DNA from 4 places in the Micromonospora sp. NPDC000207 genome. Region 1 is predicted to be linked to each of the others. Evidence: riboswitches for the same ligand, from Rfam matches in the RefSeq annotation. Region 1 holds a riboswitch; each other region holds the start of a gene.

Evidence for each region. A riboswitch is a leader RNA that binds a small molecule or an ion and turns the genes downstream of it on or off. The one in region 1 is predicted to bind cyclic di-AMP.
Region 2: linked by a shared signal. The riboswitch ahead of ABT336_RS26340 (C40 family peptidase) and the one ahead of ABT336_RS23525 (C39 family peptidase) in region 1 are both predicted to bind cyclic di-AMP.
Region 3: linked by a shared signal. The riboswitch ahead of ABT336_RS01235 (coiled-coil domain-containing protein) and the one ahead of ABT336_RS23525 (C39 family peptidase) in region 1 are both predicted to bind cyclic di-AMP.
Region 4: linked by a shared signal. The riboswitch ahead of ABT336_RS04290 (transglycosylase family protein) and the one ahead of ABT336_RS23525 (C39 family peptidase) in region 1 are both predicted to bind cyclic di-AMP.

Annotation. Positions count from the first base shown of each region.
Region 1 is NZ_JBEPEQ010000124.1:1,143-4,524, reverse strand. It holds gene ABT336_RS23535 (polysaccharide pyruvyl transferase family protein) at 1-110, opposite strand, end outside; gene ABT336_RS23530 (acyltransferase family protein) at 332-1,633, shown strand; cyclic di-AMP (ydaO/yuaA leader) riboswitch at 1,924-2,065, shown strand; gene ABT336_RS23525 (C39 family peptidase) at 2,100-2,975, shown strand; partial or broken gene ABT336_RS23520 (CDP-glycerol glycerophosphotransferase family protein) at 3,148-3,382, opposite strand, start outside.
Region 2 is NZ_JBEPEQ010000184.1:2-3,383, forward strand. It holds gene ABT336_RS26340 (C40 family peptidase) at 103-1,101, opposite strand; cyclic di-AMP (ydaO/yuaA leader) riboswitch at 1,165-1,305, opposite strand; gene ABT336_RS26345 (C40 family peptidase) at 1,565-2,578, opposite strand; gene ABT336_RS26350 ((Fe-S)-binding protein) at 2,796-3,382, opposite strand, start outside.
Region 3 is NZ_JBEPEQ010000002.1:61,282-64,663, forward strand. It holds gene ABT336_RS01235 (coiled-coil domain-containing protein) at 161-1,279, opposite strand; cyclic di-AMP (ydaO/yuaA leader) riboswitch at 1,325-1,455, opposite strand; gene ABT336_RS01240 (cation diffusion facilitator family transporter) at 1,609-2,523, opposite strand; gene ABT336_RS01245 (HelD family protein) at 2,631-3,382, opposite strand, start outside.
Region 4 is NZ_JBEPEQ010000009.1:4,001-7,382, forward strand. It holds gene htpG (molecular chaperone HtpG) at 1-1,063, shown strand, start outside; gene ABT336_RS04285 (hypothetical protein) at 1,167-1,460, opposite strand; cyclic di-AMP (ydaO/yuaA leader) riboswitch at 1,759-1,871, shown strand; gene ABT336_RS04290 (transglycosylase family protein) at 1,889-2,491, shown strand; gene ABT336_RS04295 (diacylglycerol/lipid kinase family protein) at 2,671-3,382, shown strand, end outside.

The sequences.
Region 1 (3,382 bases):
AAAACCAGGTTTCCCGAGTTGTCGCCGATCCAGTTCCGCTCGAATGTCTCCTCCGGCGGGTAGATGTCGAAGGGCCCCTTCTTGGCCCGGAGCAGAATCCGCTGGTGCATCACTGGTCCCTCTCGTCCATGCCCCCGCTGGCTGGTCTGCGGATATTAGGGCATCGGCTCTTACCTACTCCACGCCCGTCACCACCGTCCGATTCGGCCGCGAAGATGAGCGGTCGTCCGATTGCGGTATGGTCCCCGGCGGCGGCCGGTCGACCCCCGGCGACGGAGCGTGGAGGAGGAGACGTCGTGGTGGTTCGTACGGTCGTGGTCGGTGTGGTGGCGTGACCAGCGTATCGGCGACCAGCGCGACCGCCACCGGAGCGACCCCCGCCCTGTCCCGGCTGCCCTCGCTGACCGGACTGCGGTGGATCGCCGCCCTGCTGGTGTACGGGTTCCACGCCGCCACCATGCGGGTCGTCGCCGAGCCGGGACCCCAGGGCGTGTTGGAGAAGGTCTTCACCCTCGGCCTCTCCGGAGTGCAGTTCTTCTTCATCCTCAGCGGTTTCGTCCTGGTCTGGTCGGCCCGCCCCGAGGACTCGAAACGGGCCTTCTGGCGTCGCCGGGCCGCGAAGATCTATCCCAACCACGTTCTGATGTGGATGGTCGTGCTGCTGGTCGGTCTCTACTTCGTCGACCCGGTCAACGGTCAGGTGGCGCTCACCAACCTGCTGCTGTTGCAGGCGTGGGACCCCACTCCGGGCCACTTCTACAGCATCAACACGGTGAGCTGGTCGCTCTCCTGCGAGCTGTTCTTCTACCTCTGTCTGCCGTTCGCGCTCCCGGCGATCCGGCGGGCCCGGCCCTGGATGCTCTGGGCCGTCGTCGTCGCCGTACCGCTGCTGATCCTGGCGCTCTGGCCGACGCAGCTGCTGGTGCCACCGGAGTACCGGTGGTGGTTCACCCAGATCTTCCCGATCACCAGGTCGTTCGAGTTCTGGATGGGCGTCGCCGCCGCCGAGCTGATGCGTCGGGGCTGCTGGCGCGGTCCCCGGCTGACGGTGGCCAGCGTGGTCTTCGTGGCCGTCTGGGTGGCCGCCGGTGAGATCATCCGCGCCGAGCTCTGGGCGGCCGTCCTGTCGGTGGCGTACATCCTGGTCATCACCGCTGCGGCGGACGCCGACATCAACGGCCGCCGCTCACCCTGGCGCTCCCGGCCGATGCTCTGGCTCGGCGAGGTCTCCTTCGCCTTCTACCTGGTGCACGTCTTCGTCATGGTCACTGTGCTCCGGCTCGTCGGCGTCTACGGCGTCGGCCTGCCCGGCTGGTGGGGGCCGGTGGCGGTGGTGGCCTTCCTCCTTGTCAACCTGGTGCTGGCCGGGCTGATGCACAGGTACCTGGAGACCCCGATGATGCGCCTGCTCGCCCCCTCCCGCTCCGGTCGGAACCGGCGTGGGCCGGGACCGCAGCCGCCCGGTTCGGACCCACGACAGGTAGCGCCCGGGCCGGAGTCGGTCGCGCCGGGACCGCAGTCGGTCGAGCCCGAGCCGCAGTCGGTCGAGCCCGAGCCGCAGTCGGTCGTGCCGGGGCCGCGCTCGGGGGCGTCCGCCGCCGAGCAGCCGGTGGGTGACGCCGAACGACGCTGACCCATCCCGTCCGTGACGGTGATGCCGCTCACAGGACGCCGGATCCGGTCACGCGACGCAGGGCGGACGTCATTGGCCGACAATTCCTCGGGGATGCTCACCGAACGTCCGGTTGTGGACCTCGACGGGTGGATGAAACCGCCCGTCCCATAGATACACGACACTGTCGGACTGCGGTGAAGATTGCTGCCATGATCGAGGTTTAAGCAGGTCAAGCCGGGTTGGCAGGGAAAAGCTCGGCCAGTAGTGTCGCTGCGTCCGGTGCGGTTCCCGATCGCAAGAAGCGACGCCGCCCCGACCCGCTCAATCGTCTCAGGACGAGCCGGGGACCCACGTAGTCCGGGGTGAATCCGGGAGCCGACGCTCCCGGTAGGGCGACTTCTTCCCGCCCGAATCCGTCAGCTAACCCGGTAGGCGGAATCGGAAGGAGCCCCGTTCCTTGCCTCACCATCCCCTCCAGTCGACAGTGAGACACCATCTCAGGCGACAGCTGCGGCGGCTCACCGCAGACCGCCAGTACCAGGTCGTCGCCGCCTCGGCCGCGACCCTCATGGTGGCCTCGGGCGTCGGAGTCGGCGTCGCCGTCACCGGTGACGGGTCCGACCTCGATCAGCCCACCCCGGCCGCCGTCGCCGAGCAGGCCCCCTACGCCGGTGACCTCCCCGCCCGCGCCGAGTTGAGCGCGCCGCAGACCCCGGCGCCGTCGCTGACCACCCCGGCCCCGACCGCCACCGCCCGTTCGCAGAGCCCCGCTCCGACGGCGACGGCGAGCAGCGCCACCAGCACCACAGCCCCGGCGGCCGATCTGACCCGTACGGCGACTCCCAAGCCGCCCGCGTCGAGGGTCCTCGACCACGACCACCAGTCCCAGATCACCTACTACTACTGCGGCCCGGCGGCGGTACGCAACGCGCTGTCGGCCATGGGCCTGGCCCGGACCCAGGACGACCTGGCGGTGCGGCTCGGCACCACGACGATGGGCACCAACTCGGCCGCCGACACCACCCGGGTGCTCAACCAGGTGGTGGACGGCAGCCCGTACCGGACCACGATGATCCCCGGCAACGCCGCCACCACCGCCCAGACCGAGCGGCTCCGGGCCGACCTGGTCGCGGCGGTCGCCGACGAGCGCGGCGTGGTGGTGAACGTGGCCGGGACCACCACCGACCTCGCCGGGGGCTGGCACTCCTTCCCGGGCGGACACTACGTCGCGGTGGTCGGCTACCGCGACGACGGCCGGACCGTCAAGATCGCCGACTCGGCGAACCCGGCGGTCCCGACGTACTGGCTGACAGTGGGCACTCTTGCCGACTGGATCGCCAGCCGGGGCTACTCCGCCTGAGCCGGCAGTCCCCACCCGATCCACGAGACGGGCACCGTCCCCCTGCGCAGGGGGACGGCGCCCGTCTCGTTCTCGTCGGGGTCGCTCAGCCGATGGGGGGCGGCACCCGTTCCGGTGGCCACTCAGCCGGTGGGGGAGAGCGGTGCCCGTCTCGTCGCGGTGGGTCGGTCGCTCAGCCGGTGGGGGAGAGCGGCCCGGTGGCGGCGTCGGCCAGCCCGGCACCTGCGCCGGTACGCGGACCCGGCGGGGTCCACGCCGGGTCCAGGTGCCGCCGGGCGGCCGCCAGGAACACCTCGGCGTAGGACTCGGCCGGGAAGTCCCCGAGGTAGCGGGTACGGGTGTGCCACCGGGCCGACTCCGCCGGATCGGTCTGCAACAGCGCGGTCAGCACCTCGTCGACGTTCGAC
Region 2 (3,382 bases), on a different contig from region 1:
GCGCGCAGGGCACCACCGCGACAGCGGTACCCGGGCCTGCCGTCGGCAGGGACACCACGTCGGTCTCACGGGCCGACGTCCACCCGCCGACAGCCGGAACGGTCAGCCCTTGCCGGGGCGACCGAAGCTGTGGATCGGGGCGTCACCGAGGCGCTTCATCCGCACCGGCACCCCGGACCGGGCGGCGTGCACCACCCAGCCGTCACCGACGTACATGCCCACGTGGTGCACGTCGCGGTAGTAGAAGACGAGGTCGCCGGGGCGCAGGTCGGCGCGGCTCACCGGGGTGGTCACCTTCCGCTGCCGGGCGGCGTTGTGCGGCAGCGCCACGCCGCCCTTCGCCCAGGCCGCGAGCATCAGACCCGAGCAGTCGTACGCCTTCGGCCCCTCGGCGCCCCAGACGTACGGCTTCCCGATCTGGGCGCAGGCGAACCGGACCACGTCACCTGCCGTACCCCCGGGGTAGGTGACGGGGCAGGGCGCCGGGCGGAGCGGCCCACCGGCACCACTGTCGTACGCCCGCAGCCGCAGCTTCTGCAACCTGTCGATCTCGGCGTCGATCTGCCGACGGCTGGCGGCGAGTCCCCTCTCCGCCCGGGTCAGTTGGACGATCATCCGGTCGAGTCGGGTCTTCCCGGCCGCCAGTTCGTCACGCAGGTCCCGGACGGCCCGGACGTCCTCCTGCCGGCGGTGGGCGAACCGGTCCATCAGCTCGATCCGGCCGACCAGTTCACCGGGGGTGCGCCCGGAGAGCATCAGGTTGAGCGCCGAGAAGCTCTCACCCTTGTACGCCCGCACTGCCAGGTCGCTGACCTGCTTCATCGCCGCGTCGACCTGGCGTTGCAGCGGGTCGATCCTGGCCGCCAGGGCGGCGGCCTCCCGACGCCTGTCGGCGAGGTCCTGCCGGACGGCGTTGTGCCGTTCGATGAGCGGTTCGAGTCGGTGCCAGTCCCTGTCGATCTGCCGTTCGAGATCGGTCACCGACGGTTCGGCGTACGCCGGGGCGGGGACCCCGAGGACGGCGGCCCCGACCAGGACCGCAGCGGTCGCGGCCAGTGCTGTGGTGCAGCGGAACGAGCGTGGACGCGGCCCAGCCGGCACCGGGTCGACCTTCGCCGACCTGGTGGACGGTGGCCGCGGGGCATGAAGTGCCACCGGGCTCGGTACTCCTTCGACGGAACCGCCTACCGGGTCAGCTGACGGGTTCGGGCGGAAGGGGACGCCCTACCGCAGCGGACTGCGGATTCACCCCGACGTACCTGGGTTCCCGGATCACCCGTGCGGGCGACTCGGCGGTGTCGTTCGTGACCGCCCGGGTTGGACGGTTCTGCTGCCGACCGACGGTTCACCAGCGTAGAGAGACGACCACCTATCCGCAACGGAGCGATACGTGACACTCCGTCTCACGTTCGTTCACTCTCGGGCGCGGCGTGACCGACACACGACGCCGGTCACCGACGCGCGGAGCCGACGGCCGGTGCGCGAAGGACCCGCCGTCGAGGCCACACGCGAAGGCCCTCCGTCGTCGGTGGTCGACGACGGAGGGCCTCAGGTACGCCGAGGGTCAGCCGGGTCGTCGGAACCCGGCTACCGGCATCGTGTTGATGCTGGAGACGTTGACCGGGACACCGGCTCTCGCCGCGTGCACCATCTTGTCGTTGCCCAGGTAGATGCCGACGTGACTGAGGTCGCTGCGGAAGAAGACCAGATCGCCGGGGCGGGCCTCGTTACGCGGGATCGCCCGGCCCTCGTTCCACTGCGCCCCGGTGAAGTGGGTGAGGCTGATGCCTGCGGCCCGGTACGCGTACTGGGTCAGCCCGGAGCAGTCGAAGGAGTTCGGCCCGGTGGACCCGAACACGTACGGCTTGCCGATCTGGGCGCAGGCGGTCCGGATGGCGGTACGCGCCGCCGCGTTGACCACCCCGTTGATGGTGGGGCAGTTGGCGGTCTGCACTGTGGTCTTCGGCATCGAAGCCCGGAGGGTCTTGATCTCACCCTCGATCTTCTTGCGCCGGTTCGCCAGGTCCTTCTCCTGCTTGACCTGGGTGGTGACGAGGGTGTCCAGCTTCTCCTTCTGGGTGTTGAACCTGGCCTGAACGGCCAGGACGTCCTCGATCTGCCGACGCTGCTCGGTGGCCACCCGGTCCAGCAGGGTCAGCTGTTCGCCGAGCTGCCCGGGGCGGCTGTTCACCAGCACCGCGCCCAGCTCGTACGAGGGACCGATGATGTAGTACCGGGAGGCGAGTTCACCGATCCGGTTCAGCGCCAACTCGCTTTCGAGCTGCAACGGCTCGATCTTCTTCGCGAGGTCGTCGGACTTCTTGCGGTTGACCCTCAGCTCGGACCGCACCTTGTTGTACTGCTCGATGGTGGGTTCCAGCTGGCGCCACTGCTTTTCGATCTGCGCTTCGATCTCCTCGACCGTGGGCTCCGCCTGCGCCGGTACGGCGAGCATCCCGGCGCCGACGATCACGGCAGCACACAGGGCTGTCAGACGCGCCAATGCCCGTCGCGCGCCGCGTACTCGGGCGGGCGTTTTCGGGACACGACGATGAGGGGGCAGGCTCGCCACCGGCACCGACTCCTTTGCCGACCGGCCGCCGGGCGCCTCGCGAGGAGGGGAGGGCGAGACAGACGACCCACAAGCGGCCGGTGCCCAACATTAGGGAAGCAAAGCGATCGGGGCAAGAAGACAATCTTCACCATTACGGTGAAGCAATCGCTTGCACACCAACGGTATCCGCTATTCGACGATCGAGGGGTACCCATCAATATCGGGGTCGGTCACCCTCCGGTCACTCCGGCCGGACCGAGCGGAGCAGGACGCTGGCCACGTCGACCACCTCGACCTCTTCTCCGGCCCCCTTGCCGTTGACCCCGTCGTTGAGCATCGTCGAGCAGAACGGGCAGCCGACGGCGACCGTCTTCGCCCCGGTGGACATGGCCTCCTCGACCCGGTCCACGTTGATCCGCTTGCCGATCCGCTCCTCCATCCACATTCGCGCGCCCCCGGCACCGCAGCAGAACGAGCGCTCGCTGTTGCGCGGCATCTCGATCAGACCGGCGTCGCCCGTGCCGCCGCCGATGGCGCTGCCCAGGACCTCACGCGGCGGGGCGAAGACCCGGTTGTGGCGGCCCAGGTAGCACGGGTCGTGGTAGGTGACCCCGCCGTCGACAGGCTGGACCGGGGTGAGCTTGCCACCGGCGACCAGGTGGGCCAGGAGCTGCGTGTGGTGGACCACCTCGAACTCGCCGCCGAGCTGGCCGTACTCGTTGCCAAGGGTGTTGAAGCAGTGCGGGCAGGTCGCGACGATCTTGCGCTTGGCGGGTTCCCGCCCCTCGAAGACCTCGTTGAGCGTCTCGACGTTCTGCTGGGCGAGCA
Region 3 (3,382 bases), on a different contig from region 1:
CCACCTTCCGTCCGTACGCCGGGTCGCTCACCTGATAACCGTCGACGCGGTGGTCCGGGCACGCCTCGTCGGGCACGAAAACGCCGGGCGTACGCCTCGTCGGGCACGAAGAACGCCCGGTGCCCCACCGTCGTGGCGGGACACCGGGCGTACCCGAGGGTCAGTACACCGACAGGTGCACGTGGTTGGTGTGGTCGCTGGACGGGTCCCCACCCGCTCCGCTGTAGGCTCGCCAGCCGCTGCTGGGCAGCCAGATCTGCCGGTACCAGATCACGTACAGCACGGCCAGCCGGTCGGCGTTGCGGACGTAGTACGCGGCGAGGTTGTTGCCGTACGTCCGGTCCCCGCCGGTGGCGTGCCCACCGAATCCGTTGCGCTGTGCGGCGAAGTCGCACGCCCGACCCTTGGGGTGCTCACCGGAGCCGCCCGGCCGGTAGCAGGAGACGTACCGGGTGAAGCCGGCGGCCTTGGCCTGGTTGAGGGCGTGCAGGGTCCGGGGGGTGATGCACCCGTTGGCCGGGGTGGGGTCGTTGACGCTGCACGACTCCCGGGGCCAGGACCCGTCGGAGTTGCGCGGGGCGGGCTTGGCGGTCTTGGTGCTGTTCCCGCCCGGTCCGCTGGACCCCGTGGACCCGCTGGACCCACTCGACCCGCCGCTGCTGCTGCGCTGCTGGGCCTGTTGCTGCTGCTGTTGCTGGCGGCGGCGCTCGGCCTCCTCACGGCGCTCCTGCGTGACGGCGACGTCGAGGGCCTTCTCGGCCTGGTCCTTGCGCTTTGCCATCGTCGCGACCTGTTTGCGCTGCTCGTTGACCTCGGCATCCAGTTCGACCTTGGTCCGGGCGGACTGGTTGCGGGTCTCCTGGAGCTTGCGCAGCTCCCGCTCCTCGCTGGCGGCGACCTGGTCGAGCGCGGCGGCCCGGTCCATGAAGCCCTCCGGGGAGGTCGCGTTGAGCAGGGCGTTCGCCGCGCCGAGTCGGCCGGTCCGGTACGCGACCTGGGCGATCTCACCGACCTTGGTGTTCTGGACGGCCAGGTCGGAGTCGATGGTCTTGAGCCGACCGTTGAGTTCCTGTTGCCGCTGTGTCGACTTCTCGAGCTTGGCCTTCGCCTCCAGCCATCCCTTGCTGGCCGCCTCCAGCTGGTTGCGCAGAGCCGGGGTGCCGCCCTCGGGATCGGCGTCGGGTGCCGCCAGCAGACCTCCCCGGGTCGCGGCCTGGGCCGGACCGACCGGTGCGACCGCGCCACCGAGGGCGAGGGTCGCGACGAGCAGGGCCGCCATCCGGGCGGTGATGCGTCGCGGTGATGCCACTACTGCCAATGGACCTGTCCTTCCGTCAACCGCCGACCGGGTTAGCTGACGGGTTCGGGACGGAAGATCCCTACCGCTGACGCGGATGCACCCCAGGAACGTGGTTCCCCGGCTCGCCCGGGTGGGCGATTAGGCGGCGGCCACCGTGGGCGCCGATGGGCGCCGCCCGGCGGAGGCCGGGACCGAGCCTACCGGGGTGGGTGTGACGGTTGCAGTCAAAGTGACCGATGGTGTCGGAGAGGCGCACGACAAAGCGCAGCAAAAAGAACATTCCTCGTGGAAATTTAAGCCTGTGCTAATCACCACTCGATGGTTCCGCAGACACCCGCTGACGCTCCGGGTTCGACCTGCAACGTGGCGTGCTCGATGTGGAACTCCTCCCGGAGCGTGGTCCGGGCCGCCGCGAGCACCGTGGCGACCTCCGCGCCCGGGGTGGTGGTCAGGTGGGCCGAGGCGACCTCCATCCCGGAGGTGAGCGTCCACAGGTGCAGGTCGTGCACCTCGGCCACGCCGGGGACCGCCGAGAGCCGGTCGTGCACCTCGGTCACCTGGAGGTGTTCCGGGGCGGCCTGGACCAGGATGCGCAGGGCGGCCCGGGCCAGCCGCCAGGTCCGGGGGAGGATGAACACGCCGATCGCGACCGCCACCACCGGGTCCACCCACCACCAGCCGGTGAACGCGATGACCAGCGCGGCGGCGATCACCCCGACCGAGCCGACCAGGTCGGCGAGCACCTCCAGGTACGCGCCGCGCAGGTTGATGCTCTCCTCGGCGCCCTTGCGCAGCAGTCCGAAGGCGACCACGTTGGCCAGCAGGCCGAGCACCGCCACCCCGAGCATCGGGCCGGTGAGGACCTCCGGCGGATCGCCGATCCGGCGGGCCGCCTCGACGAGGACGTAGACCGCGACCCCGCTGAGCAGCGCCGCGTTGGCCAGGGCGGCGAGCACCTCCAGGCGGTAGAGGCCGAAGGTGCGCTGCGGGTCGGTGGTGGCCCGGCGGGTCGCGGTGATCGCGGCCAGGGCCAGGCCGATGCCGAGCACGTCGGTGAACATGTGCCCGGCGTCGGAGAGCAGGGCCAGCGAGCCGGTGCGGAAGGCGGCGACGGTCTGCACCACTGTGAAGACGGCCAGCAGGGCCAGTGCGGCCCAGAGTCTGCCGACGTGTCGATGGGCGGCGTTCGCCACCGCCGCCGAGTGATCGTGCCCTGCGCCCACGCCCACACCCTCCGTCGTCCGACCCGACCGGGATACAACCTATGCTTACATCGCTATGTATGCAAGTGTCGGACGAGGGGAGGCCGGTCGACAGTCGGAGTCGACGTTCAGCCGGTGGGATCGAGGGTGACCAGGCGCTGGGTGGCCCGGGACAGCGCGACGTAGAGCGTACGAACCCCGGAACCCGGATCGGCCCGGATCTCCCCGGGCGCGACGAGCACCACCCCGTCGTACTCCATGCCCTTGGCCTGGAGGCTCGTCACCACCTGGAGCCGGGGCTCGGCCACCTCGGCCAGCCACCCGGCCACCTCGCGGTGGCGGTGCACCGGCGTGATCACGCCGACGGTCCCCGGCACCTCGGCCAACATGGCCGTCGCCGCGGCCACCGTCTCCGGCGCCAACTCGGCCGCCGACAGCACCCGCTGCACCGGCTCCACCCCGGTGGAGCGGACCGCGACGGGAAGGGGCAGGTCCGGGTCCACCCGACGGATCTCGGCCGCCGCCACCGCGAAGATCTCCGCCGGGTTGCGGTAGTTGGTGGTCAACGTGAACCGGTGCCGCCGACGTCGACCCAGCGCCTGGTCCCGGGCCCGGGTCAGCTCCGCCGGGTCACCCGTCCAGGCGGTCTGGGCCGGGTCGCCGACGACGGTCCAGGACGCCAGCCGCCCCCGTCGGCCGATCATCCGCCACTGCATCGGCGAGACGTCCTGCGCCTCGTCGACGACCACGTGGGCGTACTCCCGGTAGTCCTCCGGGCGCTGCCGGGCCGCCTCCCGGACGGCCCGCTGCCGGTCGGCGAAGGTGCTCAGCTCCCGCACCCCGCCCGCCAGGGCGTACGGGTCCCGCCGGGGGCGGGCCG
Region 4 (3,382 bases), on a different contig from region 1:
GCTGTTCATCCCCGCGCACGCCCCGTACGACCTGTTCATGCGGGAGGGTCGGCGGGGGGTCCAGCTCTACGTCAAGCGTGTGTTCATCATGGAGGACTGCGAGGCGCTGATCCCCAACTACCTGCGCTTCGTCAAGGGTGTGGTGGACGCGCACGACCTGTCGCTGAACATCTCCCGGGAGATCCTGCAGCAGGACCGGCAGATCCAGGTGGTCCGCCGCCGCCTGGTCCGCAAGATCCTCGCCACGGTGAAGGACCTGAAGGCCAACAACGAGGAGAAGTACCGCACCCTCTGGGCCGAGTTCGGTCGGGCCCTCAAGGAGGGTCTCCTGGAGGACCCGGACAACCGGGACACCCTGCTGGAGATCGTGTCGGTGGCCTCCACCGACGACCCGGCGGAGCTGACCACCCTCGCCGGGTACGTCGAGCGGATGAAGGACGGCCAGGGCGACATCTACTACGCCACCGGTGAGTCCCGGTCGATGATCGAGAACTCCCCGCACATGGAGGCGTTCCGGGCCAAGGGCTACGAGGTGCTCATCCTCACCGACCCGGTGGACGAGGTCTGGGTGGAGCAGGTCGGCCAGTTCGACGGCCGGTCGCTGCGCTCCATCGCCAAGGGCCAGGTCGACCTGGACACCGAGGAGGAGAAGAAGGAGGCCGAGGCCGAGCGGGAGCAGCGCACCCAGGAGTTCGCCGGTCTGCTGACCTTCCTCACCGAAAAGCTCGCCGAGAACGTCAAGGAGGTCCGGCTCTCCTCGCGGCTGACCACCTCACCGGCGTGCGTGGTGGGCGACGCGTACGACATGACCCCGACCCTGGAGAAGATGTACCGGGCGATGGGTCAGGAGGTCCCGCCGGTGAAGCGGATCCTGGAACTCAACCCGACCCACCCGCTGGTCGCCGGGCTGCGTACCTCCCACGAGCAGGGTGAGGACCCGGCCGCCCTCGTCGAGACCGCCGAGCTGCTGTACGGCATGGCGCTGCTGGCCGAGGGCGGGGAGCTGACCGACCCGGCCCGGTTCACCCGGCTCCTGGCCGACCGGCTGGCCCGTACCCTCTGATCTTTTCCGGTCAGACGTGTCTCGCGGGCCCGGTGTTGCCGCACCGGACCCGCGAGACGTCACGGCCCGACGCCGGGTGTCACCCCGCCCGGCGTCGTGAGACTCAGGCCGCCGCGACCGAGCCGGGGTAGCGGGGCGGCGGTGCGACCGCAGCCAACGCGGGCCGCTCCACGTGCTGCTGCTCCTGCTCGGCCGGGTACGCCAGCTGCAACGCCCGCCGCGCCCACGTGTAGGCGGCGCACGGCTGCGGGCCGTCGGCACACTGCAGGTTCCGGCACTGCCCCTGCGCGGCATCCCGGTGCTGCTCGGCGACGACGATCGCCTGTCGCCACAGCATGGTGTCGGTCACGCCCGCCGGCACGGCGTCGCGCCGGTCGGATCCGGTGGAACTGGACATGAGCGGCCCCCCTCGTACGCGATGTCCCCTTAACCCTCACCACTCAACCCCTGTTCTAACCGTTCCGACCCGTCACAGTTGGGTGACGGTCGACACGGATGCCCTGGTCAGAGGTGTGTGAAGGCGCAGAATGCCGCCTGAGCGGCGAGTTCGCAACCCCTCCCCGTGTGGCCTGGTGAACAACCTCACGCAGCGTATGCACCCGCCCCGGGCCACCCCTACCGTCGTACGGGTCCGCCCGACGCGGACACCGCCCGCCGGAGTACGCCCAATCCATGCCCCCGGCTCCGCGGAACACTCCACCACAGGGCATGGAGCGGGGGACCCAGGTTCCACGGTGCACGTCACCTCGGGGTGAAGCCGCCCACCGGCGGCCGGGCTCCTCGGCCCGAACCCGACAGCTCACCTCGTCGGCGTGGAGGAACCCCATGGCAACTCGAACCACCTCGTCCCGCGCCCTGCGCACCCCCCGACGGATCCTCGGCACCCTCGCCGTCGGTGCCGTGACCGGCCTCGCCGCCGTGTTCGGCACCGCCGCTCCCGCCCACGCCGACAGCGTCGACTGGGACGCCATCGCCCAGTGCGAGTCCGGCGGCGACTGGAGCATCAACACCGGCAACGGCTACTTCGGTGGCCTGCAGTTCGTCCAGAGCACCTGGGAGGCGTACGGCGGCCTCCAGTACGCCACCCGCGCCGACCTGGCCACCCGCGCCCAGCAGATCGCCGTCGCCGAGCAGGTCCTGCAGGGCCAGGGCATCGGGGCCTGGCCGACCTGCGGCCCCCTGGGTGGCCCGGTCTCCCCCTCGGGCGGGTCGACCTCCGCCGCCGACGCCGCCGCCCAGCGCGCCGAGCAGCCCGCGTCGCGCAGCACCGACCGGGACACGTACGTCGTCGAGGCCGGTGACACCCTCGTGAAGATCGCCGCCGCCCACGACGTCACCGGCGGGTGGCAGGGTCTGCACGAGCGCAACAAGGACGTCATCGGCGACGACCCGGGCCTGATCATCCCCGGTCAGCGGCTCACCCTCTGACGTCGAGGCGAAACCCGGCCGGGGCGCACCTCCCGGCCGGGTTCCCCGCCGCCCTTCCCCGCCGGTCGTGCCGGACCGTCCGGTTCTCCGCCCACCTGGGCGCTGGGTTCCGTCCCCGCGCGGGTATCTCCAGGGTGGACACGCGTAGTGACGTCGCCGGTGGGGTACCAGCGACAACCATGAGCACGAAAACCCTGGACGAGCGCCCCACGGACCCGGCCCGCCCCGACCCGACCGCCGACTCGACCACCACCGACCCGGCCGCCACGGACCCCGTCGGCACCGATCCGGCGGGCGGCACCGATCGGGCGGGTGGCACGACGACGCTGGGCACCGTGGCCGTCGTCGCACACCGTAAGAAGACCTTCGGCGGCGGGCTCGACGAACTCCGCGCCGCCCTGGTCGGCGCGGGGGTGAAGAACCTGCTCTGGTACGAGGTGCCGAAGAGCCGCAAGGCGCCGAAGAAGGTCCGTAAGGCCCTCGACGAGGGGGCCGAACTGGTCTTCGTCTGGGGCGGCGACGGCACCGTCCAGCGCAGTGCGGACGCCATGGCCGGATCCGGGGTCCCGATGGCCGTCCTGCCGGCCGGGACCGCCAACCTCTTCGCCACCAACCTGGGCATCCCCACCGACCTGCCCGAGGCGGTCAGGATCGGTCTGCACGGCCCGCGCCGCACCGTCGACCTGGGCAAGGTCAACGGGGAACACTTCGCGGTGATGGCCGGTGCCGGGTTCGACGCCGAGTTGATCCGTGACGCCGACCGTAACCTCAAGGGCCGCCTCGGCCGCCTCGCCTACGTCCTGACCGGGCTGCGACACGTGCGCGGCGAGTGCGTCCGGACCCGGATCAGAATCGACGGCAGCGACTGGTTCGACGGAGAGGCCAGCTGCG